2 regions of the Streptomyces sp. 2A115 genome follow, and region 2 is predicted to be linked to the other one. Evidence: riboswitches for the same ligand, from Rfam matches in the RefSeq annotation. Region 2 holds a riboswitch; the other holds the start of a gene.
The links. Region 2 has a riboswitch for glycine ahead of gcvP (aminomethyl-transferring glycine dehydrogenase). Riboswitches for the same ligand answer to the same signal wherever they lie in the genome.

Region 1 (14,783 bases), on a different contig from region 2:
GCCGCGATCGCCGAGCAACTGGCCCGGTTCACCGACGAGGTGAAGGCCGCGTTGGCCGAGGACCCGGAGTCGGCCGGCTGGAGCGACGACGACCTGCTGATGCTGGCGGGCCTGTACGTCGACCAGATGCTGGTGACGGCCAGCAACTTCCTGGAGGCCGCCCCCGAGGAGCGGGATCAGGTGGCCCGCGTGGCGACGCGCCGGATGCGGCTGATCAGCATCGGGCGCCGCCACTGGCTGGGCTGACACGCAGCGCCGCGCGGGAAGTGCGGTATTGATTCTGCGGGTCGGCTGTGGCTGGGCGCGCCCCGCGGCGGAGCCGCAAATGTCACAGCCCCGCGCCCCTTCGGGGCTGTACCGCCATGCCGGTACAGCCCCGGCCGTGGCTCAACTCCCCCGCTTATACAGCTCCGTAATGGATACCGCCGCCCGTGCCAGTTCCTCTCGCACCTCGGGTGGCGAGAGCACCTCGAGACGGTCCCCGAAGGCGAGTAACAGCCGTGCCTCTCCCACGAATTCGTAGGCGAGCCGTGCGGTGACCCACGGGCTCGCCCCGTCGTCCTCGGGCAACTCGCTGAGGGCGCCGCCGTGCAGGCGCAGGAACAGGTCGAAGCGGTCGCGCCGCACCCGCACCGTCACGGCGATCCCGCCCGGCCGCTCCTCGACCTGGCGCCGCAACACCTCCCAGGCGTCGGCGAGTTCGACCCCGGGACGGCGCCTCACCGGTGCGTCCACCAGGTGGGCCGACCTCACCCGGTCCGCCCGGAAGAGCCGCGGCCTGCCACGCCGGTCGGCGACGAGGTACCAGACGCCCGCCTTTGCGACGAGCCCGTACGGATCCACGGTGTAGGTACGCGGCTCCGTGTCGCCGCTGTGCCGGTAGCTCAGCCGCAGCCGTCGGTCGGCGAACACGGCGTCCTGGAGGGTGGCGAGGTCGACCGCGGCCCGGGGGCCGCCCTTCCAGCGCGTGGCGTCGACGAGGACGCGTCGGCTGGTCACTTCGGCGGCGGGCCGGTACGGCTCCGGCAGCGCGGCCATCACCTTGCGCAGCGCCGAGCCGAGCGCCGCGTCCAGACCGAGGGCGGCGTGCGCTCCCTGGGCGGCCAGGATGAACAGCGCCCGCGACTCGTCGGCGGTCAGCCCCGTGACGTCCGTGCGGAACCCGGCGAGCAGCTCGATCCCGCCGTGCCGCCCGCGTTCGGCGTATACCGGGACGCCGGAGGCCGACAGTGCCTCGACGTCCCGGTAGATGGTGCGCACCGACACCTCGAGCCGCTCGGCGAGCTCGTGCGCGGGCACGCGGCCGCGGGTCTGGAGCAGCAGGAGGATGGAGAGCAGTCGGTCGGACTTCACAACCTCAGCGTACGAAGACGCGCGAAGCCGTACGGATCAGCCGAGCCGCACGCGTGCCAGCTGGCGTGACTGCGCGACCAGCCGGTCCGCGCTGTCCCACACCTCGGCGTCCTCCTCCAGGAAGCCGCCGGCGAGGTTGCGGGTGGTGATGGAGACCCGGAGGGGCCCCGGCGCCGGACGGCAGCGCACATGCACGGTCAGCTCGACGGTCGGTACCCAGCCGGACAGGCCCAGTTCGAACGCGGTCGGCGGCAGCGCGTCCACCGCGAGGAGCAGCGAGAAGGGGTCATGGTCCCGGCCGTCCGCGAGACCGAACCAGGACCGCATCTCGCCCTTGCCGGACGGCGATCCGAGGGCCCAGCCCAGAGTGGAGGGGTCGAGCTTGAGCATCAGCCGCTCGGTGAGAGCGGAACTGCCGGAGACGGGAGCGGGTCCGTCCTCGGGTCCGAAGCACTGGTCCAGCGGCGGGATCGCGGGCGGCTCGGCGCTCGTACGGACGTCGTCGGGCAGGGCGGCGAGGTCTCCGTACGAGGCGAGCACGCGGATCCGCTCGACCTCGCGGCCCTCGTCGTCGTACTGGAACAGGGAGGCCTGGCCGGTGGAGAGGGAGCGACCGGTGCGTACGACGTCCGTGCGGACGACCGCCGGGCCCGGCTGGGACGCGGTCAGATAGTGCGCGGAGATCGAGAACGGGTCGGGGTGCGGCAGGGCATCCGCGAGCGCGCGGCCGAGGATGGCCAGGAGATAGCCGCCGTTGACCGCGCTGATGATGGCCCAGCCGGCGGAGAGGTCGATGTCGTAGACACCGGGCTCGCGGCGGGTGACCGCGGTGTCGCGGTCGAACTCGCTGTCGCCGATCCTGGCCTGCACCGCCTGCAGAGAAGCTGCTTCAGACATGCCTGAACGGTACAACAGGAAATTACTAAGCAGTAGCTTTTGGTGTTTCGATCACGTGAAACGACGCCGTGGCGGCCTCACTCCCGCACCTCGACCGCCGTCGAGCGCCGGTTCCACGCCCGTGGCGCGCGCCAGTGGTACCGCATCGCGAGCAGCCGCAGTGTGAAGGCCGTCACGACGGCGAACGCGGTCGTGAGGGTGGAGAGCATGTCGTAGCGGATGCACAGGGCGACCATGGTGGAGCCGACGATCGCGGGTACCGCGTACAGGTCACGGTCCCAGCGCAGCAGCGACGGGACCTCGTTGGCGAGCACGTCGCGCAGCACGCCGCCGCCGACGGCCGTCGCCAGGCCCAGGGCCGCCGACGAGGTGAGGCCGAGACCGTACTCGTACGCCTTCGTCGTGCCCGCGACGCAGAACAGGCCGAGCCCGGCGGCGTCGAAGACGTTCACGCCGGTCTGGATGCGCTCCATCTCCGGGTGGAGGAAGAAGACCAGGAGCGCGGCCAACAGCGGGGTGAGGAAGTATCCGAGATCCGTGAACGCGGCCGGTGGTACGGCCCCGATGACCAGGTCGCGCAGCAGTCCGCCGCCCAGCGCGGTCACCTCGGCGAGGACGGCGATGCCGAAGACGTCGAAGTTCTTGCGGACGGCCAGCAGGGCTCCGGAGATCGCGAAGACGAAGATCCCGATCAGGTCGAGCACATGCTGGACGGACGGGCTGAAGAGTTGTTCGAGCACCGGCACATTCTCACCCCCGCCCGCCGGACACGCGCCGAGCGGGAGAGCGCATGACCTGCGCTCTCCCGCTCGGGTGCGGCTTGCTGGGGTACCGCTCGCGTACTGCCCCGGTTCGGGCCTACTTGTCGGTCGACTCCGGCCGGTCCGTGCCCGCCTCGGACGGCTCGACGGACGGCTCCTCGGAAGTCGGGGGAGCCTCGTCGGAGACCTTGCCCACCGGCTCCTCCGCGGACTTGGCAACCGGCGCGGCCTCGTCCGCCGAAACCGAAGCTGAATCAGAAGCCGAAGAAGAAGTCGAAGAAGAAGTCGGGGCTGAAGCCGAATCAGAAGCGGCGGCCGACTCCTCCGCCTCTATCAGCTCCGCCGCGGAACCCACCGCCACCAGATCGACCGCGTCGCGCGCGGCCGTCAGCAGAACCGTGTCCTGCGGCTGCTGGTCCTCGAAGTTCTCCGGGTGGTGGCAGGCCACCTGCTGACCGGGCTTCAGCTCCACGAGCGGCGGCTCGACGGTCTTGCAGACCTCCGTGGCCTTCCAGCACCGCGTGTGGAAGCGGCATCCGCTCGGCGGCGAGATCGGCGAGGGCACGTCGCCCTTGAGCAGGATGCGCTCGCTCTTGGCCGACCGACGCCTGGGGTCCGGGATCGGCACGGCCGACATCAGCGCCTTGGTGTACGGGTGCATCGGCGCCTTGTACAGCGAGTCGCGGTCGGCGAGCTCGACGATCTTGCCGAGGTACATCACGGCGATACGGTCCGAGACGTGCCGTACGACGGACAGGTCGTGCGCGATGATCACGTACGTCAGGCCCAGCTCCTGCTGGAGGTCGTCCAGCAGGTTCACCACCTGCGCCTGGATGGACACGTCCAGGGCCGACACCGGCTCGTCCGCCACGACCAGCTTCGGGTTGAGCGCGAGCGCGCGGGCGATACCGATGCGCTGGCGCTGACCGCCGGAGAACTCGTGCGGATAGCGGTTGTAGTGCTCGGGGTTGAGACCGACCACCGACAGCAGCCGCTGGACCTCTTTCCTGACGCCGCCCTCGGGCGTGACGCGCTGGAGCTTGAAGGGGGCGCCGACGATGGTGCCGATGGTGTGGCGCGGGTTCAGCGACGAGTACGGGTCCTGGAAGATCATCTGGACGTCACGGCGCATCGGGCGCATGTCGCTGACCCCGAGGTGCGTGATGTCCCTGCCCTCGAACTCCACGGTGCCCGCGGTCGGTTCGAGCAGCCGGGTGATCAGCCGGCCCATCGTCGACTTGCCGCAGCCCGACTCGCCCACGACGCCCAGGGTCTCGCCCGAGCGCACCTCGAAGTCGAGTCCGTCGACCGCCCGCACCGCGCCGACCTGCCGCTGGAACAGGCCCTTGCGGATCGGGAAGTGTTTCTGCAGCCCGGTCACCTTCAGCAGGGCCTCGCCGGGGGCGGGGTCCTTGGTGAGGGTCGCGCCCTGGACCGCGCCGTCGCTCTGTGCAGGGATGCTCACTGCCTTGTCCTCTGCGTTCTCACTCACAGCTTGGGCGCAATCTCTTCGGTCCAGATCCGCTCCCGCTGCGCCTCCGTCATGTGGCAGGCGGCCCAGTGCCGGCTGCCGACCTCGGACAGCTCGGGGCGGACCGTGCGGGTGACGTTGTCCTTGGGGACGTCCGCGTACGGGCAGCGCGGGTTGAAGGCGCAGCCCGACGGGATGTTGATCAGCGACGGCGGGGAGCCCTTGACCGGGATCAGCCGGTCGGTCTGGTCGCGGTCCAGGCGCGGCATGGAGCCGAGCAGGCCCCAGGTGTAGGGGTGCCGGGGCTCGTAGAAGACCTTCTCGGCCGGGCCCCGCTCGATGCAACGGCCGCCGTACATCACCAGGATGTCGTCGGAGAGCTCGGCGACGACGCCCAGGTCGTGGGTGATGATGATGACCGCGGAGCCGAACTCCTTCTGCAGGTCCCGGATGAGGTCGAGGATCTGCGCCTGGACGGTCACGTCGAGGGCGGTCGTCGGCTCGTCCGCGATCAGCAGTTCGGGGTTGTTGACCAGCGACATCGCGATCATCGCGCGCTGGCGCATACCGCCGGAGAACTCGTGCGGATAGCTGTCGATCCGCTTGTCCGGCTGGGGGATGCCCACCCGGTCGAGCATCTCGATGGCGCGTTTTCGGGCCACCTTCTTGTCGACCTTGTGGTGGATCCGGTACGCCTCCACGATCTGCTGGCCGATCGAGTAGTACGGGTGCAGCGAGGACAGCGGATCCTGGAAGATCATCGCCATCTCGCGGCCGCGCAGCTTGCGTACGTAGTCGGGGTCGGCGGAGAGCAGTTCCGTGCCGTCGAGCCAGATCTCGCCGGAGATCTGCGCCTTGCGCCTGCCGTACTGGCCGGCGGTGTGCAGGCCCATGATGCCGAGCGAGGTCACCGACTTGCCGGAGCCGGACTCGCCCACGATGCCGAGGGTCTTGCCCTTCTCCAGCGAGAAGCTGAGCCCGTCGACGGACTTGACCAGACCGTCGTCGGTCGGGAAGTGCACCTTCAGGTCGCGGACTTCGAGGAAGGCGGAGGGCGCGGACGAGTCCTTGACGGGCTCCCCCACTGCGGCTCCGCTCTTGCTGAGTTCGGTCATCCCATCCTCACCCGGGGGTCGATGACAACGTACAGAAGGTCCACGACGAGGTTGGCGACGGCGATCGCGAGGGCCGCGACCAGCGTCACACCGAGGATCACCGGTAGGTCCTTGCTGCTGATGGCCTGGACGGCGGCGAGGCCGAGCCCGGGCAGGTTGAAGGTCGACTCGGTCAGGACCGCGCCGCCGAGCAGCACACCCAGGTCGAGGCCGAAGACGGTCAGGATCGGCGTCATCGCCGAGCGAAGAGCGTGTCGGGTGATGACCGCGCGTTCACCGAGGCCCTTGGCGCGGGCGGTGCGGATGTAGTCCTCGCCGAGCACCTCCAGCATGGTGGCGCGGGTGAGGCGCGCGTACATCGCGGCATTGAGGAGGGCCAGCACGATCCACGGCAGGATCAGTGTCTCGAACCAGACCCCGATGGGGTCGTCCGTACCCAGGCTGTCCGCCATGTTCACGAGTCCGAGGCTGTGCACGAAGATGCCCATCGCGACCATGCCGGTGAAGAAGATCGGCAGGGAGACGCCGCCGAGCGCGCCGATCATGGCGACACGGTCCCAGACGGAGCCCCGCTTGAGGGCGGAGAGCACACCGGTCGCGACACCCGCGCCGAGCCACAGGACGCAGGCGCCGGCGGCGAGGGCACCGGTGACCGGCAGCGCGTCCTTGAGCGTGGTCCACACCGGCTCCTCCGTACGGAAGGAGTAGCCGAAGCAGGGTGCCGGGCAGTGCGTGACGTCAGTGCCGTTGGCGTAGTCACGCCCCATCGGGATGCCCTTGACGAAGTCCCAGAACTGGACGAGCAACGGGTCCGAGAGTCCGAGCTTCGTACGAATGCCCTCGACCTGCTCGGCCCCCGAACTCTTGCCGGCGAAGAGGACGGCGATGTCCTGTCCCGCCCACTTGGGCAGCATGTAGAAGACGGTGAAGGTCGCGAGCAGTACGACCAGCACCATGATGACTACGGCGACCAGGCGCCGGATGAGATAAGCAAGCACTGTGTGCGGCCCGGCCGTGGCCGGGACCCCCTTGTGAGAGGTCCCGGCCACCGCCCGGGGCCATCACCTGCCCTTCGGACTGGCGGGATTCGGCGGCGTGAGAACGGTCAACTACGGTTGTGCGGCTGCTACTTCACGACACCGAGCGAGACGTAGTCGTACCGGCCGTTGTACGCGGCGGACGAGTAGACGTTCGTCAGCTTCGGGCTGCGCCACGAGATGTTCTTCTCGTAGATGAAGGGCATCCAGTCGGCCTGGTCGAGGAGTCGCTTGTCGAGCTGCTTGTACAGCTCCTCGGCCTTGGCCGGGTCGGTCGAGGCGATCGCATCGTCGAAGATCTTGTCGATCGCCGGGTCCTTGATCTGCGACTCGTTGTAGTTACCGCTCTCGAAGAGGAAGCGGCTGTCGAACAGCGGCTGCGCGTAGCCCTGGCCGGTCGGGAAGTCCGGGCCCCAGCCGCTCATCGTCATACCGTAGCCGCGCTCCTTCACGACCTTCGGCGAGCCGGTGATGCTGGAGGACTCGGCGCCGTCGATCGGGTCGACCTGGAGCTTGATGCCGACCTTGGCGAGCTGCTCCTGCAGCGCCTCGGCGGTGTCGACCTCGCCCGGGTTGTTGTTACGGGCGCTGATCTTGGTGGAGAAGCCGTTGGGCTGGCCGCACTCCTTCAGCGCCGCCTTGGCCTTGGCCACGTCCGGCTTGCCCTTGCGGGCGAGGACGCCGTACGGGTCGTAGTCGCTGTAGCCCGGGATCGCCTTCGGGAAGGTCGAGTTGGCGATCTCACCACCGGCGAGCTCACCGCCTCGGGTCTGCTGCAGGCCCGCGAAGTCCGTGGCGTAGAAGACGGCCTTGCGGCAGTTGACGTCGTCCAGCGGCTTGGCCGTGTGGACGAGGGCCACGTAGCGAACGAACGACGTCTGGATGTTGTCGACGTCGCCCCGGTGGTCCTGGACGGCGGTGACGCGGCCGGACTGGGTCATGCCCGTGCCGTTGACGTCGAGGTCGTAGTCGCCTTCCATCAGCCGCTTGTCGTTCTCCTCCAGGTTGGCGGAGATCGTCACGGTGATCTTGTCCGGAAGGGCCGGGCGGAGCGGGTCCGACGACTTCTTCCACTTGTCGTTGCGGACCAGGGTCAGGCCCTTGTTCGCCTTGTACGACTGGACCTTGTACGGACCGGAGGAGAACGGCTTCTGCGTGTACTTGGCGCCCGTGTCCGCGCTCTGCTTCACCGGAGCACCGGTGGGCATCGCCAGGAACTGCTCGAAGTCACCGTTGGGCTTGGGCAGTTTGAAGACGATGGTCTTGTCGTCGGGCGTCTCGATCGCCTTCAGGCCCAGCTTGTCAGCGGACTTGTCCTTGTACGGGCCCTTGTACTCGCCCTTGGGGTCGAGCGTCTGCTTGATGTACGCCGGACCGCCGGTGATGACGTCGGTCGCCCAGATGCGCTCGATGCCGTACTTGATGTCCTTGGAGGTCAGTGCGGAGCCGTCCTCCCAGGTGAGACCGTCACGCAGCTTGTACGTGTAGGTCTTGCCGTCGGGCGAGACCTCGCCGGGGCCGGTGGCCAGGTCGCCGACGAGCTTGTTGGACGCCTCGCCCGGCTTGGTGTCGTACGTGACCAGGGTGCGGGTGAAGAACCGCATGAAGTCCCACGTCATGCCGTAGTACGTGCGCTGCGGGTCCAGGGAGTCGAAGTCCTGCTTGCCGACGAACTTCAGCGTCCCACCCGTCTTGGTGGACGCGTTGACAACCTTGTCCAGCGCCGCGTTGTAACCGGCGCCCTTCGAATCGCTGTCGCTGTCACTGTCACCGCCGCCGCACGCCGTGGTGGTCACCAGCGCCGCGACAACGAGGGCTGCGCCAGCAGCGAGCCGCCGCTTCGGGAAACCTGTGGGCATTTTCTCGTAACCTCCGAGATTCGCGGTCCCGGTCCTGTGCCGGAGAACCATGTGAAGTGCCACCTGACGGTGCGGCAGGGGCGGTTCGTGGGGGGACTGGTACTAGCGGGTCCCCTTGGGGTCGAGTGCGTCGCGCAGTCCGTCCCCGAAGAGGTTGAAGGCGAGGACGGTGATGAAGATCGTCGCGCCGGGGAAGACCATGAACATCGGATCGTGCTCGTAGGTCTCCAGCGCGTCGCGCAGCATGCCGCCCCAGGAGGCCGTCGGCGGCCGGACACCCGCACCGAGGAAGCTGAGTGCCGCCTCCGTGAGGATGTTGGTGGGGATCATCAGGGTCGCGTAGACGAGGATCGGCGCCACCAGGTTGGGCAGCAGCTCCTTGAAGAGGATGTGCCGCCTGCCGCCGCCGAGGCTGCGCGCGGCCTCGATGTACTCGCGCTCCCGCAGGCTCAGGGTCTGGCCGCGGACGATACGGCCGACGTACGGCCAGCCGAAGAAGCCGATGACGAGCACAAGTACCGCTACCCGTACGGAAGAACCGGTGAGACCCAGCAGGTCGTCCGGCAGCACCGAGACCAGGGAGATGATGAAGAGCAGCTGCGGGAAGGAGAGCAGCACGTCCATCACGCGGCTGATCAGCGCGTCGATCCAGCCTCCGAAGTAACCGGCGATGATGCCGAAGAGCGTGCCGAGGGCCACCGCGACCACGGCGGCGAGGAACGCCACGAGGAGCGAGATCCGGGCGCCGTAGACGATCCGACTGAAGACGTCACGGCCCTTGTTGGGTTCGACTCCGAACAGGTAGTCACCGCTCACTCCGCCCCACGCGCCCTGCGGCAGGTTGGTCAGCGGGTCCAGCTTGTCCTGGTGGAACTCGTTCGGCGGGTGGCCGAGCAGGCTGACGATCAGTGGGGCGAAGAGGGCGACCAGGACCAGGACGACCACGGTGATGCCGCCGGCGAGCGCGACCTTGTCCTGCTTGAGACGATTCCAGGCGATCCGCTTCAGGGACCGGCCCTCGACCTTCGATCCCGTAGTCGCCGGATCGGGTGGTGCGGTCGGGGCCGCTTCCGCGGTCGTGTCGTGCAATGGCGCCGTCATCTGGCAGGGACCCCTCTCAAACCGGCGGTGACCGGCCCGCACTTGCCGCTGTAGCGGCCTGATCGTCCGTCGTACACAGGGGCGGAAACCCCCTGATGCGGGAGTCTTCAACGCTTCGCCGATCTGTTGCCAGACTTGACGGTGAATGGATGCGTAAACGTGATGCTGTCTGGGGGGTTCCGTTATCCGAACGCCGGGTAACGGGTGTCGGACGCGGGACAGTTGGGGGTGAAGGGGTTCCGCATCCCATTTACCCGCGTAGATATGGACATTTCAGCCCGAGGGCAGCAGAGCATGAACGGATGGCCGGGGCAGTGGACTTCAGTACGTACCCGGATAGCCGTACCCGCCGGCGACCGGAGCCGCGGCGGGTGCGGCGTGCGCCTCGCGGTCGTAGAACGGCCGCGCGTTGGCCCGCATCCACAGAGCCACCGGGTCGTACTCGTCGGACATCGCGACGGTCGACACCGGCAGGCCGTCCGGCACCGCGCCGATGGACTGCTGCATCATCGCCCGCACCGAGTCCACGGCGGGCGGGCTGGTGTCGTACACATCGAGCCCGATGGCCAGATAGGGCGCACCGAGCGCGGGCTGCACCCAAGCGCGGCGCAGGGAGCGCACGGCGGCGGTCCGGTGCGCGTTCTGCGTGAGGAGGGCGTAGAACTGCGGGATCTCGATGCCCGGTTCGGACAATCGGAGCGGTCCCGCCGGCTGCCGCTCGAGGCCGGTGGCGATACGGCGCAGATCCAGCCACGGGATGCCGACGCCGCCGCCCGGCGCGTGCGGATTCAGCCAGAGGCCGAAGTGGTCGGGGTACAGGGTGCGGGCGACATCGAGGCCGTCGACCACCTCGTACGAACGGTTCCAGCCGCTGGCCGAGAGCTCCTGGGCGGAGGTCACGCAGGGCGCGTAGCCGAAGCCGTCCACCTCCATGTTCCCGTACTGGGCGTCGGGCGAGCCGGCCTGGCCGTGCCAGAGCAGCATCCAGACCTGGCCGGACGACGGGGTCGCGAGGGCGCGCAGGAGCGCCTCGTAGGCGTCGTAACGCCCGGGCGTCACTTGGCGCAGCATGTGCTCGACCTGCCCGGCCGCGGCGGTGCCGCTCGCGCTCACCTTTTACCGCCCCTTCGCGACATCCCTGACAAACGGGTCCAATATCCCGGGAAGCAGCGCGCACTTGAACGCGGCGCCGCCCTGCCGGGCCATGAAACCAGCTTAAGCGTCGATCCTGACAGCACCGTTGCGCTCCGCCGGGAAAGCCGGGGAGAGCTCGGGGCTTTCTGTAGTCGCGGACTGCGGGTGGTTGGGGGTTGATCGCGCCCCGAGGCGGAGCCGCACGATGTCACAGCCCCGCGCCCCTTACGGGGCGCTCTAGTGAGCCTGCACATAGAAGGGGCGCACCCTCTCGCGCAGCCAGTCGCCTACTGGGTCCTGGGCGACGTCCAGGAATACGAGGTTCACGGCGTGTTGCACGGGGATCCGGCCGAGCGCCCTGCCCAGGGCCTCCAGTGGAAGCGCCCGAGCGCCCTCGTCCCAGCGGACCAGCTCGACGCCGATGAACATCACGGGGTCTCCGCCCTCGATGCTCGCCAGGCAACGGCGGGCGGCGAGTACCACCCCGGTCGCCGCGAACTCCGCCGAGGCCGCGGCCAGGAAGTCCACCGGGTCGTGCTGCCAGTCGGGCTGGAACAGCCGCACCCGGCCGCCGCTCGCGGGACCGTCCAGTTCGGTTTTCCCGGCTCGGCAGAGCTCGGCGACGGCGAGCGGCGGCAGCGGCACGCCGACCGTGCCGTCCGGGTTGATCGCGATGCCCGCCTGGGGCGGCAGCCCGCGCGCGAACTCGACGGCGGGCGCGACCGTGTACGCCATGTGGTCGCCGACGACCTGGCGGAACTGCTGCTCCGAGCTGAAGACCGGCACGTACGCCTGCCCGTCGAGCTCCATCGTCGGCAGGTCGAGCGGGCCGCTGTGGGGTCCGCCGCCGTTGGGCAGCGGCACCCAGAGGAAGCTGCGGGCGAGGACCTCGACGATCCGGGCGCCCGCCGAGGCGACGCCCAGGGAAGCGGCGAGCACCGCCTCCAGCTCGTTGCCGGGCCAGCCCGCATGGGGGTGAGGGTGCGCCTGTGCCGTGAAGCCCTGTTCCGGGATGCCCTGTGCCGGGATGTCCATCTGCCTACCGCCTGCTCGAACCGCCTTCTGCGGCTGACGAGATTACGCGTACGCGCCCTCGGCCGCAGAAGTCGATCCCCGGTCGCCGAAGTGGACCCTCAGCCTCCGCGGCCGGCCTCGGTGGTCGGCGTCGATGGACGGCATAGGTAGCCGGCCCGGATGGCCTCAGTCGCCGAAGTCGATCCGCCGCAGCACGTCCGCCGCGGCCCGGTCGATGAGGACCGCCGAACCGCAGCCGTCCGGGAGGTCCCCCTTCTCCACGGAACGCAGCAGCCGGGCGACCGCGCCGCGGTGCCGCGCGAACGCGTACCGCGAGACGCCGCGGCCGCGCTCACGCTGGCCGTCCAGGGCCGTGCCGGGGTCGACGTCGAGCAGCAGCAGGTGCAGGGTGCCGCCGCGGCGCCGGGCGTCCCGCGCCAGCCAGCTGCGCACCCAGGCCTGTGTACCGCAGTCGTGCACGACGACGCCCTCGCCGGAGCGCAGGGCACGGCGCAGGCCCGCGTAGTGCGCTACGCGGACGAGGGGGCGGTAGACCGCGTACGGCAGAAAGCGGGACAGGCGGCCGTCCCAGCGGTCGCGGGTGTCCTGGGAGTCGATGCGCCTTCCCGTCACGGCGCGGCGCATCAGGGTCGACTTGCCGCTGCCCGGCAGGCCCGTGACCACGACCAGGTCGGCCGCGCCGAAGAGGAGGCCGTGCGGGCTGTGTCCCGCGCGCTCCCGCAGATCGCGGACGACGGGCGCCGGAAGCGGGCCGCACGCCTCCTTGGTCGGGGCAGCGGGTTGCTTGGGCAGCGCGAGGGCCGCACTGGTCGCGCCGGTCGCGTACGCCGTGGTCCTGTTCACCCTGTTCGTCCTCCCCATGGGGTCGGAAGACCCATCCCCGTCGAGTGTAAAGAGAAGGTAATGCGCGGCACCCCTCGTTTCTGTTCTTGTCCTGCCACAGGCCCGTTACAGATCACTGTGGATGCCCGTGGCCCCTGTGCGGAAGCTGTGCGGAGGACTCCCCTGCCGCGCGGCCCGGATGCGTGCAATGATGTGCGCGCCAACTGCATACCGGCCGCTTGAATCCGCGCGGGAGAGTTCCGGGTACCTGTACACGCACGTGTACGAGTGCCCGGGCGCCGAAGGAGCAAGTCCCTCCCTTGAATCTCTCAGGCCCCATTACCGCGCGGGCGAGGCACATCTGAAAAGCGAGCCGCTGACCTGTGGCTCCACCCAAGGTGCAAACCATCGACCCTTCCGGTCATGGTGAACCTCTCAGGTTCCGATGACAGATGGGGAGGAACGACCTCGCCGTCATGCCTTGGGAGCCCCACCGATGAGCAGCAACACGCCCGTTGAACCGCGCCGCACCGCCCTCGATGCCCTGCATCGCTCGCTCGGCGCGACGATGACCGACTTCGCCGGCTGGGACATGCCCCTGCGATACGGCTCCGAGCGCGACGAACACCTCGCGGTACGCACCCGGGCCGGCCTCTTCGACCTTTCCCACATGGGCGAGATCACGGTGACCGGGCCGCAGGCGGCCGCGCTGCTCGACTTCGCGCTGGTCGGCAACATCGGGAGCGTGAAGGCCGGCCGCGCCCGCTACACGATGATCTGCCGCGAGGACGGCGGCATCCTCGACGACCTGATCGTGTACCGGCTCACGGAGACCGAGTACATGGTGGTGGCCAACGCCTCCAACGCCCAGGTGGTTCTCGACGCGCTCGTGGAGCGTGCCGAGGGCTTCGACGCCGAGGTCCGCGACGACCGCGACGCGTACGCCCTCATCGCCGTCCAGGGCCCCGAGTCCCCCGGCATCCTGAAGTCGCTCACCGACGCCGACCTCGACGGCCTCAAGTACTACGCGGGCCTGCCCGGCACGGTCGCCGGCGTCCCGGCCCTGATCGCGCGCACCGGCTACACCGGCGAGGACGGCTTCGAGCTGTTCGTGGCCCCGGCCGACGCCGAGAAGCTGTGGCAGGCGCTGACCGAGGCGGGAGCCCCGGTCGGGCTCGTGCCCTGCGGGCTGTCCTGCCGGGACACCCTGCGCCTGGAGGCGGGCATGCCGTTGTACGGGCATGAGCTGAGCACCTCGCTCACGCCCTTCGACGCCGGTCTCGGCCGGGTCGTCAAGTTCGAGAAGGAGGGCGACTTCGTGGGGCGGGAGGCCCTCACCGAGGCCGCCGCCCGTGCCGAGGCCGAGCCCCCGCGCGTCCTCGTCGGCCTGATCGCCGAGGGCCGCCGCGTCCCGCGTGCCGGATACCCGGTCGTCGCCGAGGGCAAGGTCATCGGCGAGGTCACCTCCGGCGCCCCCTCCCCCACCCTCGGCAAGCCGATCGCGATGGCGTACGTCGACGCCGCGCACTCCGCGCCCGGCACGGCCGGCGTCGGTGTGGACATCCGGGGCAGCCACGAGCCGTACGAGGTCGTGGCGCTGCCGTTCTACAAGCGTCAGAAGTGACACAGGGCACATCCGCCCAGCTCACCACCACGCCCGCGTCATAAGCACTGTCATCAGCACTCCCCCGCGTACAGGAGAATTCAGGCCATGAGCAACCCCCAGCAGCTGCGCTACAGCAAGGAGCACGAGTGGCTGTCGGCCGCCGAGGACGGCGTCTCGACGGTCGGCATCACCGAGCACGCGGCCAACGCCCTCGGCGACGTCGTGTACGTCCAGCTCCCCGAGGTCGGTGACACGGTGACCGCGGGCGAGACCTGCGGCGAGCTGGAGTCGACCAAGTCGGTGAGCGACCTGTACGCGCCCGTCACGGGCGAGATCACCGAGATCAACCAGGACGTCGTGGACGACCCGGCACTGGTGAACACCGCCCCGTTCGAGGGCGGCTGGCTGTTCAAGGTGCGGGTCTCGGAGGAGCCGAAGGACCTGCTCTCCGCGGACGAGTACACCGAATTCTCCGGCAGCTAAGGACTCCTGACCGATGTCGCTTCTGAACCAGTCCCTGCACGAGCTCGACCCGGACGTCGCCGCCGCCGTCGACGCCGAGCTCGACCGTCAGCAGTCCACCCTCGAGATG
Region 2 (14,783 bases):
GATGTCGCTCAGCGCCTCCCAGTCGACCCCGCGCCCGGCGTCCTCCCAGGGCGCGTCGGGACCCTCGTCGGCCGCGGCACGGCCCGCCTCGGTGAGCGAGAACAGCTTCTTGCCGCCCTCGGTCGCGCTGCTGATCAGGCCTTCGTCCTCCAGCAGCTGAAGCGTGGGGTACACCGAGCCGGGGCTGGGCTTCCACGCCCCGCCACTGCGCTCGGCGATCTCCTGGATCATCTCGTATCCGTGCATGGGCCGGTCCTTGAGCAGGGCCAGGATCGACGCGCGTACGTCACCGCGCCGCGCCCTGCCCCGCGGTCCGCCCCGGCCTCCGCGCCCGCCCCAGGGGCCCGGACCGAAGCCGGGACCACCGAAACCGGGTCCGAAGGGACCGAAGGCGGCACGCCGCCCCTCGAAGCCGCCCCGGCCGGGCCCGCCGTGTCCACGTCCAGGACCGGGGCCGAAGCCCGGTCCGAATTCCTCTCCATGGGAACGCATCGCAATCACTCCATTCAGTCGTTGATCTGTCGCGATGCTTCAACGATATATCGGAACAGCTCGCCTGACAAGCCTCGGCCGAGGGCTCGGACGCTCGCGCCGCTCGGCGGGGTACGGCGTTGCGGCAACCCGATGAGGGGGCCGAGGAACCTCGGAACGAAACCGGCCCCTAAACCCCCCTGAGCCCATCGCACGCCTGAGAGTGCTTTGACCTGGGCCGACTCGCCGACTCGCCGACTCGCTGACTCGCCGACTCCTCGGCGCCAAAGACGTACGGCGGACAGCGGTGGAAGACCCGGTTCAAACACGTGCGGGACCTGCGTGAACTCTGAAGTACACGGAGGGTGCGAGGCGGAAGCGAGTTGCGCGCATGGGTGGCGGCGCGGGCCTGGACGACCGGGAGGGCCGGAAGGCGCTGTTCGACGCGGCGGTGGGATTGCTGCGCGAGCGGCGCGCGCTGACGACCGGCGTGACGATGCCCGCCCGGGTGGTCGCCTCGGTGCGGGAGGCGGCGGACCAGCGCCTGCGGGACACCCCCTACGGACCGCTGAACGCCGGCAGGAGTGCCGTCGCGACGGACGATCACCACCGCAGTCATGAGCGGGGCATGACAAATACTGGCACTTGGAGGACAAGGACTGGCCCGTGGACGACACGCGGACCCGGACTCCTGGTAGGACCGGCAAGCCAGGACAGCCCCCTCCTACCAGGAGCCCTTCACCTCCCGGGCGAACCACCCACCGATCGAGCGCACGAAGGGCCGTTCGCATCGTCCGAAGGTTCCGCCCGGCACCCAGCACCCTTGCCGACGCCGTCGACAAGGGTGCGTCAGTGGTGGTGGCCGTGCCGGCCGAGGGTCTCCACGGGGGTCGCGCCGGGGCGGGTCCACTGCGGCACGGGGCGGCTCGTCGGGCCCCAGGTGGAGTTCCCGTCCGCGTCCGCGCGCCAGGACCAGCACGGGTTGCGCCCCTCGGGCCAGCCCTCGGGGTTGTCCTCCCACGCCTCGCCGCGGCCGTAAGGCGTCATGTCGAGCAGGCCGAGGGACCCGTTGACCCGCTCGTTGCCACGGCCCGTCGTGGAGTAGGTGAGGAACACGCGGTCGCCGTCGCGCAGGAAGCAGGTGATGTAACCCATGCTCCCGCCGACCGGCGCGGCCACGTCGCGAACCGAGTACCAGGGCTGGGTGTAACCCATGAACTCGACGTAGGAGGCCACCTCGTCCCAACGGCCGGTGGTCAGGATGGCGAACGAGACGCCGCGGGCGTTGAGGTAGACCGCGTCCTTAAGGTGCCAGGCCGTGGTGGTGCAGCCCTCGCACTGCCCCTGGTGCGGCGCGCCGTCGTACCACATGTGCTTGTAGACCACGAGCTCGTCGCGCCCCTGGAACAGGTCCAGGAACGCGACCGGGCCGTCGGGTCCGACGACCTCGACCGTCCCGTCGAGTTCCACCATGGGCAGGCGCCGCCGGGCCGCGGCGATCGCGTCGCCCTCACGGGTGTGCGCCTTCTCGCGGACCAGCAGCTTGTCACGGGCGGCCTGCCAGGTGGCCAGGTCAACGACGGGCGGACGGCCGGGCAGTGCCGTGGTCGGGTCACTCGGCGTGGTCGTCATGTGTCCTCCGTGGTGTCTCGTGCCGGGCAGCGTCGTACGGCTTCCTCCAACGCTCACCAGAACAGACTCGCGCCCCGGCCGGAACTCATCGCGACAGGGAGCAGCCTCGGGCCTCCAGCTCAAACGCTCCAACGCCTCGTCGCCGTACGCGCGCGACAGAGCTTCCACCGCACCCCAGCCCGAAGCCGGCAGGGGCTCAGCCTTCGGTGAGACTGACGGGCGCCCGTTCGCCTTCGCTGAGATTCACGGAATCTCCGCTGAGACAGCGAGGACCCTCAGGGCCGTGACCAGCCGAAACACGAAGGAACGGCGAGAGCCGACACCCTCGCGACCCGCGCGGCGATCACAGCCCCGCGAATGGAGACACCGTCCGTGCCCCGTCCGTGCACCGCCCGACGCGCCCTCCCGGTCACGACCGGAGCCGCGCCCCGAAACCCACCCGGCCCGCCACCACGGTCACGACGACCGCACCTCCCCGACCCAACCCCGCCGACCCAACAGGAACCACGGACCACCGGGACGCGCACCACCAGTCCACCCACCCCGAATTGGCCTTGGCCTGTGCCTTTCCTCGCCCCTAGCGTTGCCCTCATGCGGATTCGAATCGTGGACGCCTTCACCGGCCGCCCCTTCGCCGGCAACCCGGCCGGGGTCCTCATCCTCGACGCTTCCCAGTCCTTCCCGGACGACGCCTGGATGCGGCACGTGGCCCTGGAGGTCAACCACTCCGAGACCGCGTTCGCCCACCCCCTCCCGGAGGGCGGTGGGGCCGACTGGGCGCTGCGCTGGTTCACGCCCGCCGCCGAGGTCGCGATGTGCGGCCACGCGACACTCGCGACCGCGCACGTGCTGGCCACCACGGGAGTCGCCGACGGCCCCGTACGGTTCGCGACCAGAAGCGGCGTGCTCATCGCCACCGCACACGACGACGGCTCCGTCACGCTGGACTTCCCGACCGCCCCGCTCACCCCGGTCGAGGTCCCGCCGGGCCTCGCCGAGGCCCTGGGCGCCGAGCCGCTCACCACCCACGACACCGGCCCGAACGTCGGCGACCTGCTGGTGGAACTCTCCGACGAGAAGACCGTCCGGGGTCTGAGCCCCGACCTCAACTCCCTCGCCCGCCACTCCGAGCGCGGCATCATCGCCACGGCCCTCGCCGAAGACCCCGCCCAGGACTACGACTTCGTGTCACGGTGCTTCTTCCCGAACGTCGGCATCGACGAGGACCCGGTGACCGGCAGCGCCCACACAGCCCTCGCCCCCTTCTGGTCCGAGCGCCTCGGCCGCACCGACCTCACCGGCCTTCAGGCCTCGTCCCGCTCGGGCCGCGTCCGCACCGGGCTACGCGGCGACAGGACGCTGCTCACCGGCCGCGCGGTCACCGTCATCGAGGGCGAGCTGCTCGCGTAAACAGCACGAAGGGGGCGTACGAGAATGCCGACGCCCCCTTCTGCCATTCGCAAGCCCTTCGCGTGCCCCCTGAGCTCACCCCTCCCCACCGGCTCACGCCGTGGGCAGCCACCCGACCTTGCCCGCCAGCAGCGCGTATCCGACGAACGCCCCGATGTCGAGGAGCGAGTGGGCGACCACCAGTGGTCCGACGCGGCCCCAGCGGCGGTACAGGTAGACGAAGACCACGCCCATCACCATGTTGCCGATGAACCCGCCGATGCCCTGGTAGAGGTGGTACGAGCCGCGCAGCACGGAGCTGGCCACCAAGGCGGTGACCGGCGTCCAGCCCAACTGGTCGAGGCGGCGCAGCAGATACCCGACGACGATGACCTCCTCCAGGACCGAGTTCTGGATCGCGGAGAGGATCAGCACCGGGTACTTCCACCAGACTTCGGGCAGTGCCTCGGGGACCACGGTGAGGTTGAAGCCGAGTCCGCGTGCCGCCAGGTAGAAGGCGATGCCCGAACTGCCGATCACCGCGGCGATCCCGGCGCCCCGAGCCAGATCCGGCCACGGGCGGGTGCGGTCGAACCCGAGCGTGCGCAACCCCTTCCCTTCGCGCAGCAGGAAGTGCGCGACAAGGGCCACCGGCACCAGCGCCGACGCGATGCCGAACAGCTGCCATGCCAGGTCGAGCCACGGGCGGCCGGGGGCGGCCGAGGCGTTGAGCGTGGCCGCCTGGTCCTTCAGACCTCCCGGTTTGGTGACAGACCCGACAAAGCTGATCAGTGCGGAGACTCCGCTCGCCCCAAGCGAAACCCCCAGCACGAGTAGCGTTTCATCGCGGAAAATTCGCCGTGCCGGCCGCTCATCGGGAAAAGAATCGGCCACCGGCCCCGTCTCCGCCTGCACTCGTGCCTCCAGTTGAGTAATCCCGTCTCATCCCCATCTTCGCCCCGCTAGGGTCTCGAAAGAAGTTGCGAAGATCGCCCGCGACAGGCTGTCGAGGGGACGGACGCCGTATCGGCCGTACCTCCCCCCACGCCATATCAGTCGGCCACTTCACGGCTCCAGGCCCGACCGGGGAGGGATACCACCGCCATGGGACGTCACAGCTTGCCTGACGGGTTCCGGACGGGCGTCACCGGCCCCCGGCGGCGCGCGCGGCGCCGCGGCGTGGCGATCGGGACGATCCTCGCGCTCGCAGTCGTCGCCGCAGGCACGGCGGTCGCGCTGGACGGCGGCCCGCTCTCCTTCGGCTCGTCCTGCCGGGACAGCGCGGTACGCCTCAGGATCGCCGCGGCTCCTGGCATCGTGCCGGCACTCAAGGACGCGGCCGACTACGCCCGCGACAACGACGTGACCTCCGACGGCAGCTGCCTGGACATCCGGGTGACCGCGCGGGAGGCGTACAAGGTCACGGACGCCTTGCGCTCGCGGGATGAGAGCGCCACCGACTTCGATGTCTGGGTCCCGGACTCGGAGGTGTGGCTGGACCGGATCCTGGCGGACGACAGGTCGACTCGAGTGACACCGACGGGGAATGTCGCCTTCACCCCGGTCGGCGTCGCCATGATCCCGACGGCTGCGAAATCCCTCGGGTGGCCCGACAAGACGTATACCTGGAGCGAGTTGGCGGGGGCTACGACGACGAGTGACCGCCTGAAGCTCGGCGCGGGCGACCCGTCGCGCAGTGCGTCCGGTCTGCTCGCCCTGACTCGGCTGACCCAGGCCGCGAGCAGGTCCACGGACGGCGACACCGTGGCGGCGGCCATGGCGAAGGCGCTCTCGCAGCGCATCTCCGAGAGCGACAGCCAGGTCCTGGACACTTTGCCGCGCGACCTCTCCGGCACCGAGCAGGGCAACCCGAAGCGCAACCAGGCGCTGATCCTCTCCGAGCAGGCGGCGTTCGCGTACAACACGTCGGCGGACAGCGGCGACGACCTCGACCTCTTCTATCCCAAGGACGGGTCACCACGGCTCGACTACCCGTTCGCCCTGGTCGACGAGCCCGCGCTGACCACGGACGAGAGCCGGGCCGCGCTGCGGTTCATGACTCTGCTCGGCGAGCCCGGCGGACGGAAGATCCTGGCGAAGCACGGTTTCCGCACGGAGGACGACACCTCGAAGGAACTGATCACGCAGGCGGGCGGCCGCAGCCCGCAGCCGTACGGAGAGTTGCTGGCCGAACCGCCCACGGACAAGGAGATCGAGGAGGCCCTCGGCCTGTGGACGATCACGGTGCAGAGCGCCCGGCTCACCACGGTCGTCGACGCCTCCGCGTCCATGTCGAAGCCGGTGCCGGGCACGGACCAGTCCCGTATGGACGTGACCAAGGCATCGCTGCTGCAGGCCCTGGCCACCTTCACCCCTGAGGACGAGATCGGGCTCTGGGAGTTCTCCACCAAGCTCGACGGCAAGCGCGACTACCGCGTCCTCGTACCGACCGAGCGGCTCGGCGACCGTGCGGGCGACGGCACCCAGTGGGACCGGCTGTCGGCGGCCTTCAGCGGCCTGAAGCCTGTCCCGGACGGCCCGACCGGCCTGTACGACACCACGCTGGCGGCGTACAAGGCGGCCGCGGCCTCGTACGTGCCGGACAAGTTCAACGCGGTGGTGCTGCTGACCGACGGCGTGAATCAGGACCCGGGGAGCATCTCGCGCGCCGGCCTCATCGCCGAGCTCCGGAAGCTCACCGACCCGGAGCGCCCGGTGCCGCTGATCGCGATCGCCGTGGGCCCGGAGGCAGACAGGGACGAGCTCGACGAGATCGCGGAGGCGACCGGCGGCTCGGGCCACCAGGTCACCGACCCGTCCCAGATCCACTCGGTGATCCTCAAGGCCATCGTGGGGGCGGGCAGCCAGAACTGATCAGCCCGGCCCGGAGCCGATCAGGCCACCCGGTCAGCCCAGTCGATCAGCCCATCGGAATCGCGGGCTCCGGTAATCCGACCGGCCAGGTGTGGACCGGATCGCCGAGGTGCATCAGCTCGCAGTACCGCTTGGTCGTGGCGGCCAGTGCGGCCTCCCGCCCCATGCCGCTCTCCAGCGCCCGGTGGAACGTCCTGGACTGCCAGGTGGCCCCGTTGGCCCGCCGCCTGCACCGCTCCTCGATCACGCCGAGGTAGAGGTCCCGGTCGGCAGGTTCGACGCCCCACGCGTCCAGGCCGGCAGCCGCGAGCGGCAGCAGCTCGTCCCGCACGAGCTGCACGGCGGGCAGCCGCGTGGTCCCGCCGTACCTGCCGCGCCGTGGCCACTCCAGGCGTGCCTCGATGCCGTACCGGCAGGCGTGCTCGAAGTTGGCGGCCGCGGCCTCGAAGGGCAGCCGGGTCCATACGGGCCGGGTCTCCTCGGCCAGGGCGCGTACGAGGCCGTAGTAGAAGGCGGTGTTGGCGATGACGTCGGTGACGGTGGGGCCGGCGGGCAGCACACGGTTCTCGACGCGCAGATGCGGGACGCCGTCGTCGATGCCGTACACCGGGCGGTTCCAGCGGTAGATGGTGCCGTTGTGGAGCACGAGTTCGGCGAGCCGGGGTGTGCCGCCCTCGTCGAGGACGCCGTGCGGGTCCTCCTCGTCGCAGATGGGCAGCAGCGGCGGAAAGTAGCGCAGGTTCTCCTCGAAGAGGTCGTACGCCGACGAGATCCACCGTTCCCCGAACCAGGTGCGCGGACGGACTCCCTGCGCCTGGAGCTCGGGCGGGCGGGTGTCGGTGGACTGCAGGAACAGCGGGGGCCGCGACTCGCGCCACAGCTCACGGCCGAACAGGAACGGGGAGTTGGCGCCGACCGCGACCTGTGCGGCGGCCACCGCCTGCGCCGCGTTCCACACGTCGGCGAACCGTCCCGGGGTGACCTGGAGATGCAACTGCACGGAGGTGCAGGCCGCTTCGGGCGCGATGGACGCCGAGGTGCAGCTGAGCCGTTCCACGCCGTCGATGTCCAGCGCGAAGTCCTCGCCGCGGGCGGCCACGATCTGGTCGTTGAGCAGTGTGTAGCGGTCCACGTCGGAAAGGTTCGCGGAGACCAGGTCGTCCCGAGCGAGTGTCGGCAGAATGCCGATCATCACGATTCCGGCATCGACCTCGTTCGCTTTCCGGTGGGCGTATGCGAGCGAGGTGCGTATCTCCTCGGCGAGTCGATCGAATACCCGGCCGCCGAGCCGGTGTGGAGCAATGTTGACTTCCAGATTGAACATGGCGAGTTCTGTTTGGAAATCACGGCTCGCTATACGTTCGAGTACTTCAGCATTCATCATTCTCGGCATACCGTCAGGGCCCGCGAGATTCAGCTCGATCTCCAGGCCCATGAGATTCTTGGGACGGTCGAACCGCTTCTCCGCCAACAACCGCGCCAGTCCCGCGAGACACTGCTGGAGCTTTGCGCGGTAGCGCTGGCGATCGGACAGCGCGAACGGCACCGCCTCGACCTTCTCCCCCATCGAAGTGTCCCTCCTCGACTGGGCAGCCCGACGAACCGGCCGCTGGTGTCCCGGGTCACGAGGGATGATGCCCAGGCAATGTGATCGATAACGCCCTGGACAGGCCGACCGGGCGCTACGCTGAACGCAACTGCCTCCGGGCACATTCACGGGGCATGGGGCAGTGTGCAGTTTCAACGATCGGCACTGTCGTGAAAAACGCCGACGAGAACCGGCCGTCCACTTCGGCTGCGTATTCCGAGGTCATCGGCGAGTACCCGCGGAGAACCAGGACCAAACGCTCGTAACAGCGACCCAATTGTCTCTTGCGCTTAATAAGCGGACCGGCTAGACGAAACATCGTCAGAACACGTGTCGTATAAACTCCGCGAACGAGGCAGAGAGTTGGCGCTCGTGGTCATCGCACCCGCCCCTCTGACCCCGAGAGCTGACAGCGTCGTCCGCCCCCGCCCTCGCGTCACCTGTGCCTGTCGAATGAGAGGCGACCCACCATGCCGCTTCATGTCCCCCCGGCTCCAGCGCCCGCCCTGCGCACCGTCCTCACGGCACTCGGTTCTCCCACCGCCGTCCGCGAGGCGCGCACCCCGTCCCTGCGCGCCGCCCAGGGACCCGCCACGCCCGAGCTCCCGCTGCCCGTCCACGTGCTCGACCGGATCACCCCGGACGGCGCCTCGGCCACCCGCCTCGCCGGGTGGCGCTTCCTCATCCGCTGCGGCGAGCGTGCCGTGGCGGCCGCCGAGACCAGGCTGACCCCCGACGGCTGGGCCTTCTCGCACTTCTTCGAGGGCCCCTACGTCACCGCCACCGAGCGCGCCCTGCGCCAGGCGGAGACGATGACGCAGGCCTACCAGCCCCGTCTGCTCTCCGTGCCCGAGCTCTACATGCTCACGCTCTGGCTGCACGGCGACTACGAGGCCGACGGCGCCGAGGGCCACCCCGCCGCCACCGACCTCCTGGTGCCGCTGGCGCCCGCGCCGCCCGGCATCGCCGCGCACCGGCCGCACCGCGTGGCCGATCTGCTCCCCGTTCTGACCCAACGCCTCACGCCGGCGCCCACATCCGCGCCCACGCCCGCCCCGCTGCTCGGCTCACCCGCCTGAGCGCCTCCCGGCTCCGTGCTCGGCTCACCCGCCTGAGCGCACCCCGGCTTCCGTGCCCCGCGCCCCCATCCGGGCCGCGGGGCACGCCGCTGCACCGAGTGACATCACCGGGACACAGCGCACGCCCGGCCCGTCCGGACTAGCCCCATCCGACCACCGCGAACCACCCGAAGGGACAGCCCAGTTGGAATGAACCGTCCGCCCGGGTGATGCGTCATGAACCTGTGAGGAGCGCTGCCGCGAAATCCCTGCGGATCGGCGCCCGTAGGGCAACACTGGGTTCCGGACCATCAGACAAACGGGGGGCGGCCATGAGCACCACTTCGAGCCGCGGGACAGACACGACATCGATCACCGACCTCACACCGAAGCGAAAGATCCCATCCATGTGCCAGCACCAGCCACCGTGCCCGACAGCCGACTCCGCCGACCGGGAAGCAGCGCTCCTCGTGGCGCACCACCCGGAGCAGGGATGGAGCCTGCTGTGCAACGGCGTCCTCCTCTTCGAGGACACCGGTGAGCTTCTGCCGGACGGCCAGATCATCGCCCCGCACCGACCGCGGGTCCTCGACCAGGTGATGACGGCCGCCTGAGCGCACAGCGCACCACGGGCGACAGGCAGGCCGCCCGCAGAAACGAGGGCCGACCCGGGAAGCACTCCCGGGCCGGCCCTGACGCATGTCCGGGGGCGACTACTCCTCGTAAGCGTCCAGCGGCGGGCAGGAGCAGACCAGGTTCCGGTCGCCGTACGCCTGGTCGATCCGCCGCACCGGCGGCCAGTACTTGTCCGCGGCCGAGACTCCCGCCGGGAACACGGCCTCCTCACGGCTGTACGCGTGCTCCCACTCACCACCGAGCGCGGCAGCCGTGTGCGGAGCGTTCCGCAGCGGGTTGTCGTCCGCCGCCCACTCGCCCGAGCCGACCTGCTCGATCTCCGCGCGAATGGCGATCATCGCCTCGCAGAACCGGTCGATCTCGATCAGGTCCTCGCTCTCCGTCGGCTCGATCATCAGCGTGCCGGCCACCGGGAACGACATCGTCGGCGCGTGGAACCCGTAGTCGATCAGCCGCTTGGCGACGTCGTCGACACTCACACCGGTCGCCTTGGTCAGCGGCCGCAGATCGATGATGCACTCGTGCGCCACGAGCCCGCCGGGACCGGTGTAGAGCACCGGATAGTGCGGCTCGAGCCGCTTGGCGATGTAGTTGGCGCTGAGCACGGCGACCTGCGTGGCCCGCTTGAGGCCCTCACCGCCCATGAGACGGACGTACGCCCACGAGATGGGCAGAATCCCCGCCGAGCCCCACGGAGCCGCCGAGATCGGGCCCACGCCCGTCTCCGGCCCCGCGGCGGGCTGCAGCGGATGGTTCGGCAGGTACGGAGCGAGGTGCGCGCGCACACCGACCGGACCGACGCCGGGACCGCCGCCGCCGTGCGGGATGCAGAACGTCTTGTGCAGGTTGAGGTGCGAGACGTCACCGCCGAAGTGGCCCGGCTTGGCCAGCCCCACCAGCGCGTTGAGGTTGGCACCGTCCACGTACACCTGGCCGCCCGCGTCATGGACCTGCGCGCAGATGTCGGCGACGTGCTCCTCGAACACACCGTGCGTCGAGGGGTACGTGATCATCAGCACCGACAGCTCGTCGCGGTACTGCTCGATCTTGGCGCGCAGATCCTCGACGTCGACCTCACCGTCGTCCGCGGTCTTCACGACGACGACCTTCATCCCGGCCATCACGGCGCTCGCCGCGTTCGTACCGTGCGCCGAGGAGGGGATGAGGCAGATGGTGCGCTGGTCGTCGCCGTTGGCGCGGTGGTAGCCGCGTACTGCCAGCAGACCGGCCAGCTCGCCCTGCGAACCGGCGTTGGGCTGCAGCGACACCTTGTCGTAGCCCGTGACCTCGGCGAGCTGCTCCTCAAGCTCACGGATCAGCGTGAGGTAGCCCTGCGCCTGCTCGGCCGGCGCGAAGGGGTGCAGCTGCCCGAACTCGGGCCAGGTGACCGGCTCCATCTCGGTGGTCCCGTTGAGCTTCATGGTGCAGGAGCCCAGCGGGATCATGCCGCGGTCGAGCGCGTAGTCACGGTCGGCGAGCCGGCGCAGGTAGCGCAGCATCGCCGTCTCGGAACGGTACTGGTGGAAAACCGGGTGAGTGAGGTACTCGTCGGTGCGCAGCAGCGCGGCGGGCAGCGTGTCCTCCGCCGTCGCGTCCAGCGCCTCGATGTCGCCCTCCACGCCGAACGCGGTCCAGACGGCGCCCAGTTGGGCCCGCGTGGTGGTCTCGTCGCAGGCGAGCGACAGGTGGTCGGCGTCGACGAGGTGCAGGTTGACCCCGCCCTCGCGCGCGGCCGCGAGGGTCTCGGCGGCCTTCCCGGGCGCCCGCACGGTGAGCGTGTCGAAGTACGCCTCGTGGACGACCTCGACTCCGCCCGCCTTCAGTCCCGCGGCGAGGATCGTGGCGTAACGGTGGGTCCGCCGCGCGATGGACCTGAGGCCCTGGGGCCCGTGGTACACGGCGTACATCCCGGCCATCACGGCGAGCAGCACCTGGGCCGTACAGATGTTGCTGGTCGCCTTCTCCCGGCGGATGTGCTGCTCCCGCGTCTGCAGGGCGAGCCGGTACGCCCTGTTGCCGTCCGCGTCGACCGACACGCCGACGAGCCGGCCGGGCAGACTCCGCGCGAACTTCTCACGCACGGCCATGTATCCCGCGTGCGGTCCGCCGAAGCCCATCGGCACCCCGAAGCGCTGCGTCGTACCGACCGCGATGTCGGCGCCCAGCTCACCCGGCGAGGTGAGCAGCGTCAGGGCGAGCAGATCGGCGGCGACGGTGACGACGGCGCCCAGTCCGTGCGCCTGGTCGACGACGGGCTTGATGTCCCGTACGGCACCGGAAGCACCCGGGTACTGAACGAGCACGCCGTTGATCTCACGCTCGGCCAGCTCGGCGGGAATGCCGTCGCTCAGGTCGGCGACGACGACCTCGACGCCGGTCGGCTCGGCACGGGTCTCGATCACGGCGATGGTCTGCGGCAGGGCGTCCGCGTCGACCAGGAACAGGCCCTTCTTGTTCTTGCCCATGCGCCGCGACAACGCCACGGCCTCGGCGGCCGCGGTGCCCTCGTCGAGCAGCGACGCCCCGGAAGTCGGCAGTCCGGTGAGTTCGGCGACCACGGTCTGGAAGTTGAGCAGCGCTTCGAGCCGACCCTGCGAGATCTCCGGCTGGTAGGGCGTGTACGCGGTGTACCAGGCCGGGTTCTCCATGACGTTGCGCAGGATGACGGGCGGCGTGAACGTCCCGTAGTACCCGAGCCCGATCATGGAATCCAGCACCTGGTTGCGGTCCGCCAGGGAACGCAGCTCGGCCAGCACCTCGGCCTCGGTGCGCGCGCCCGGCAGTTCGAGCGCGTCGGCGTTCTTGATCACATCCGGGACCGCGGCGGCCGTCAGCTCGTCCAACGAGCCGTATCCCACCTGCGCGAGCATCTTGGCCCGGGCCTCGGTGTCGGGCCCGATGTGGCGCTGCTCGAAGGGGATCCCCTGTTCGAGCTCGGAGAGCGGAATGCGATGGGCGGTCATTGAGGAGGCCTCCTGGTCTGACGACCTTCGAGGGGCACCACGGCGCGGGTACCCCGACGGCCTCCCCCTCTGTCATCTCAACCTGAGAGTTTCACCGGTCCGCCACGAAGGCGCACCGGCTTTCACCGTCGGTGAGAGCGGAAGCCGTCGGCACCCGCTCTGCTTTCCAGAGTGACCTCGTCCGTGCGGTACGTGGGCCTGAGAGATTCCGGGGAGGATTTGCTCCTTCGGCGCCTCCGATGAAGCCTGGAGGACTCTCCCGCACGGGGTCAGCAGCCGTTGCCCAGGGTACCAGCGGGGTTCCCCCGAGTGGCCGCCCACCTCAAAGTGCTCTTTCGTAGTGCCTAGGGATGAGTTGCGAGCAGCAGGAGGGCCCGTGCAGAGCGACATCGATCCGCGCAACCTGATAGGCCGCAGGGCGTTCGACCGCAACGGCTCCAAGATCGGCACCGTCGACGAGGTCTATCTCGACGATGCGACCGGAGCGCCGGAGTGGGCGGCCATACGCACCGGCCTGTTCAGCAGAGACGCCTTCGTACCCCTGGAGCCCAGCGAATTCGTCGACGGCGCCCTGCGGATCCCCTTCGACCGCGCCCTGATCAAGGACGCCCCCGACTTCGGAGTCGGCCGCCACCTCTCTCCCGAGCAGGAAATCCAGCTCTACCACCACTACGGCCTCGACGTGGCGCCCCCTCCCCCGCTCCCGGACCACGACTTCGGTCACCTGGCAGGCAAGGACGACGTCCCGTAAGGAGCGCCACAAACGCCCCGCACGGCCCGAATCGCCTCGGCTGCGGGCTACGCCGTCTCGGGCTCGGCGTCGGACACACCCCGTCCCGGCAGCTGCTCCCCCGCGCCCCCAGGTCTTCGCGCCACCAGCGGCAGCGGCTCCGCCGGCTCCAGCTCCGGATCGTCCGTCCGAAAAGTACGCACCCGGCCCGGCCCGGAGTCGGGCGTCTCGAACCGCACAGTGACCCGCCCCAGCCCACTCCCCTGCACCCATCCATGCCCGAACTCACCGTGCCGTACATCGTGCCCCGCACTCCACCGACGCTCGGCGGGCGCCTCGGGCTCCTCGGCCGGCTGCTCCGTCTCCTCCTCGACCGAGTGCTCCAGCTCCTCGGCGGCGGCCTGCGCCTGGGCGAAGAGATCCTCCTGCGTGTAGTCGGCAAGCCCCGAGACACCGACCCCCAGCAGCCGTACGCCGCCCGTGGTGTCCACGGACTCCAGAAGCCGCCCGGCCGCCTCCCGCACTACCGCCGGGTCGTCCGTGGGGCCCCTCAGCGTCTCGGACCGGGTCAGCGTCGAGAAGTCGTACCGCCGTACCTTCAGGACGATGGTCCGCCCCGACAGCCTGGCGCCCCGCAGCCGCCGCACACACCGGTCGGCGAGCCGCTGCACCTCCATCCGCACCCGCACCCGGTCGTGGATGTCCACGTCGTACGTGTCCTCGACGGACACCGACTTGGTGTCCCGCTCGGCCACCACAGGCCGCTCGTCGTGCGCCAGCGCCATGGCGTACAGCCCGACCCCGTGGGACTTCCCCAGCAGCCTCACGAGCTCGTCCTCGCCCGCCTCGGCGATCTCCCCGACCGTGGCGATCCCGGCCCGCCGCAGATGGTCCCCGGTGGCGGGCCCCACGCCCGGCAGTATGCGCACCGACATGGGAGCGAGCAGTGCCCGTTCGGTCCCCGGCTCTATCAGTACGAGTCCGTCCGGCTTGGCCTGCTCGGAGGCGATCTTCGCGAGCATTTTGGAGGCGGCGAGTCCCACCGACCCGGTCAGCCCCGTCACCGTCCGGATGTCGGCGCGCAGCCTAGCCCCGGCCAGCCGTGCCGACTCCTCGTCCCAGGCCGCCTGCCCGGCCTCCAGGTCCACGAACGCCTCGTCCAGGCTCAGCGGCTCCACCAGCGGCGACAGGTCCCGCAGCAGCTTCATCACCTGCTCGCTGATCTCCCGGTAGAGCCCGAATCGGGGCACGAGATACGCGGCGTTCGGCGCCAGCCGGCGTGCCTGGGCCATGGGCATCGCCGAATGCACCCCGAAGACCCGCGCCTCGTACGAGCAGGTGGCGACGACTCCCCGCGGTCCGAGGCCGCCCACGATGACCGCCTTCCCGCGCAGGCTCGGCTTGGCTGCCTGCTCCGCCGAGGCGAAGAAGGCATCCATGTC

Region 1: linked by a shared signal. The riboswitch ahead of gcvT (glycine cleavage system aminomethyltransferase GcvT) and the one ahead of gcvP (aminomethyl-transferring glycine dehydrogenase) in region 2 are both predicted to bind glycine.

What each region holds. Positions count from the first base shown of each region.
Region 1 covers NZ_JBQQCG010000012.1:10,439-25,221, reverse strand. The annotation lists gene ACTWQR_RS13210 (TetR family transcriptional regulator) at 1-246, shown strand, start outside; gene ACTWQR_RS13205 (helix-turn-helix transcriptional regulator) at 388-1,353, opposite strand; gene ACTWQR_RS13200 (thioesterase family protein) at 1,390-2,250, opposite strand; gene ACTWQR_RS13195 (trimeric intracellular cation channel family protein) at 2,328-2,990, opposite strand; gene ACTWQR_RS13190 (ABC transporter ATP-binding protein) at 3,109-4,476, opposite strand; gene ACTWQR_RS13185 (ABC transporter ATP-binding protein) at 4,500-5,597, opposite strand; gene ACTWQR_RS13180 (ABC transporter permease) at 5,594-6,595, opposite strand; gene ACTWQR_RS13175 (ABC transporter substrate-binding protein) at 6,724-8,493, opposite strand; gene ACTWQR_RS13170 (ABC transporter permease) at 8,596-9,594, opposite strand; gene ACTWQR_RS13165 (enhanced serine sensitivity protein SseB C-terminal domain-containing protein) at 9,916-10,707, opposite strand; gene ACTWQR_RS13160 (enhanced serine sensitivity protein SseB) at 10,966-11,763, opposite strand; gene ACTWQR_RS13155 (AAA family ATPase) at 11,929-12,624, opposite strand; glycine riboswitch at 12,826-12,940, shown strand; glycine riboswitch at 12,941-13,047, shown strand; gene gcvT (glycine cleavage system aminomethyltransferase GcvT) at 13,082-14,209, shown strand; gene gcvH (glycine cleavage system protein GcvH) at 14,297-14,674, shown strand; gene glyA (serine hydroxymethyltransferase) at 14,688-14,783, shown strand, end outside.
Region 2 covers NZ_JBQQCG010000042.1:9,194-23,976, reverse strand. The annotation lists gene ACTWQR_RS31040 (PadR family transcriptional regulator) at 1-492, opposite strand, end outside; gene ACTWQR_RS31035 (DUF899 domain-containing protein) at 1,321-2,103, opposite strand; gene ACTWQR_RS31030 (PhzF family phenazine biosynthesis protein) at 2,695-3,513, shown strand; gene ACTWQR_RS31025 (CPBP family intramembrane glutamic endopeptidase) at 3,607-4,407, opposite strand; gene ACTWQR_RS31020 (substrate-binding and VWA domain-containing protein) at 4,597-6,366, shown strand; gene ACTWQR_RS31015 (glutamate--cysteine ligase) at 6,413-7,933, opposite strand; gene ACTWQR_RS31010 (hypothetical protein) at 8,425-9,033, shown strand; gene ACTWQR_RS31005 (DUF5999 family protein) at 9,420-9,626, shown strand; gene gcvP (aminomethyl-transferring glycine dehydrogenase) at 9,726-12,611, opposite strand; glycine riboswitch at 12,788-12,883, opposite strand; gene ACTWQR_RS30995 (PRC-barrel domain-containing protein) at 12,988-13,362, shown strand; partial or broken gene ACTWQR_RS30990 (DNA polymerase IV) at 13,332-14,783, opposite strand, start outside.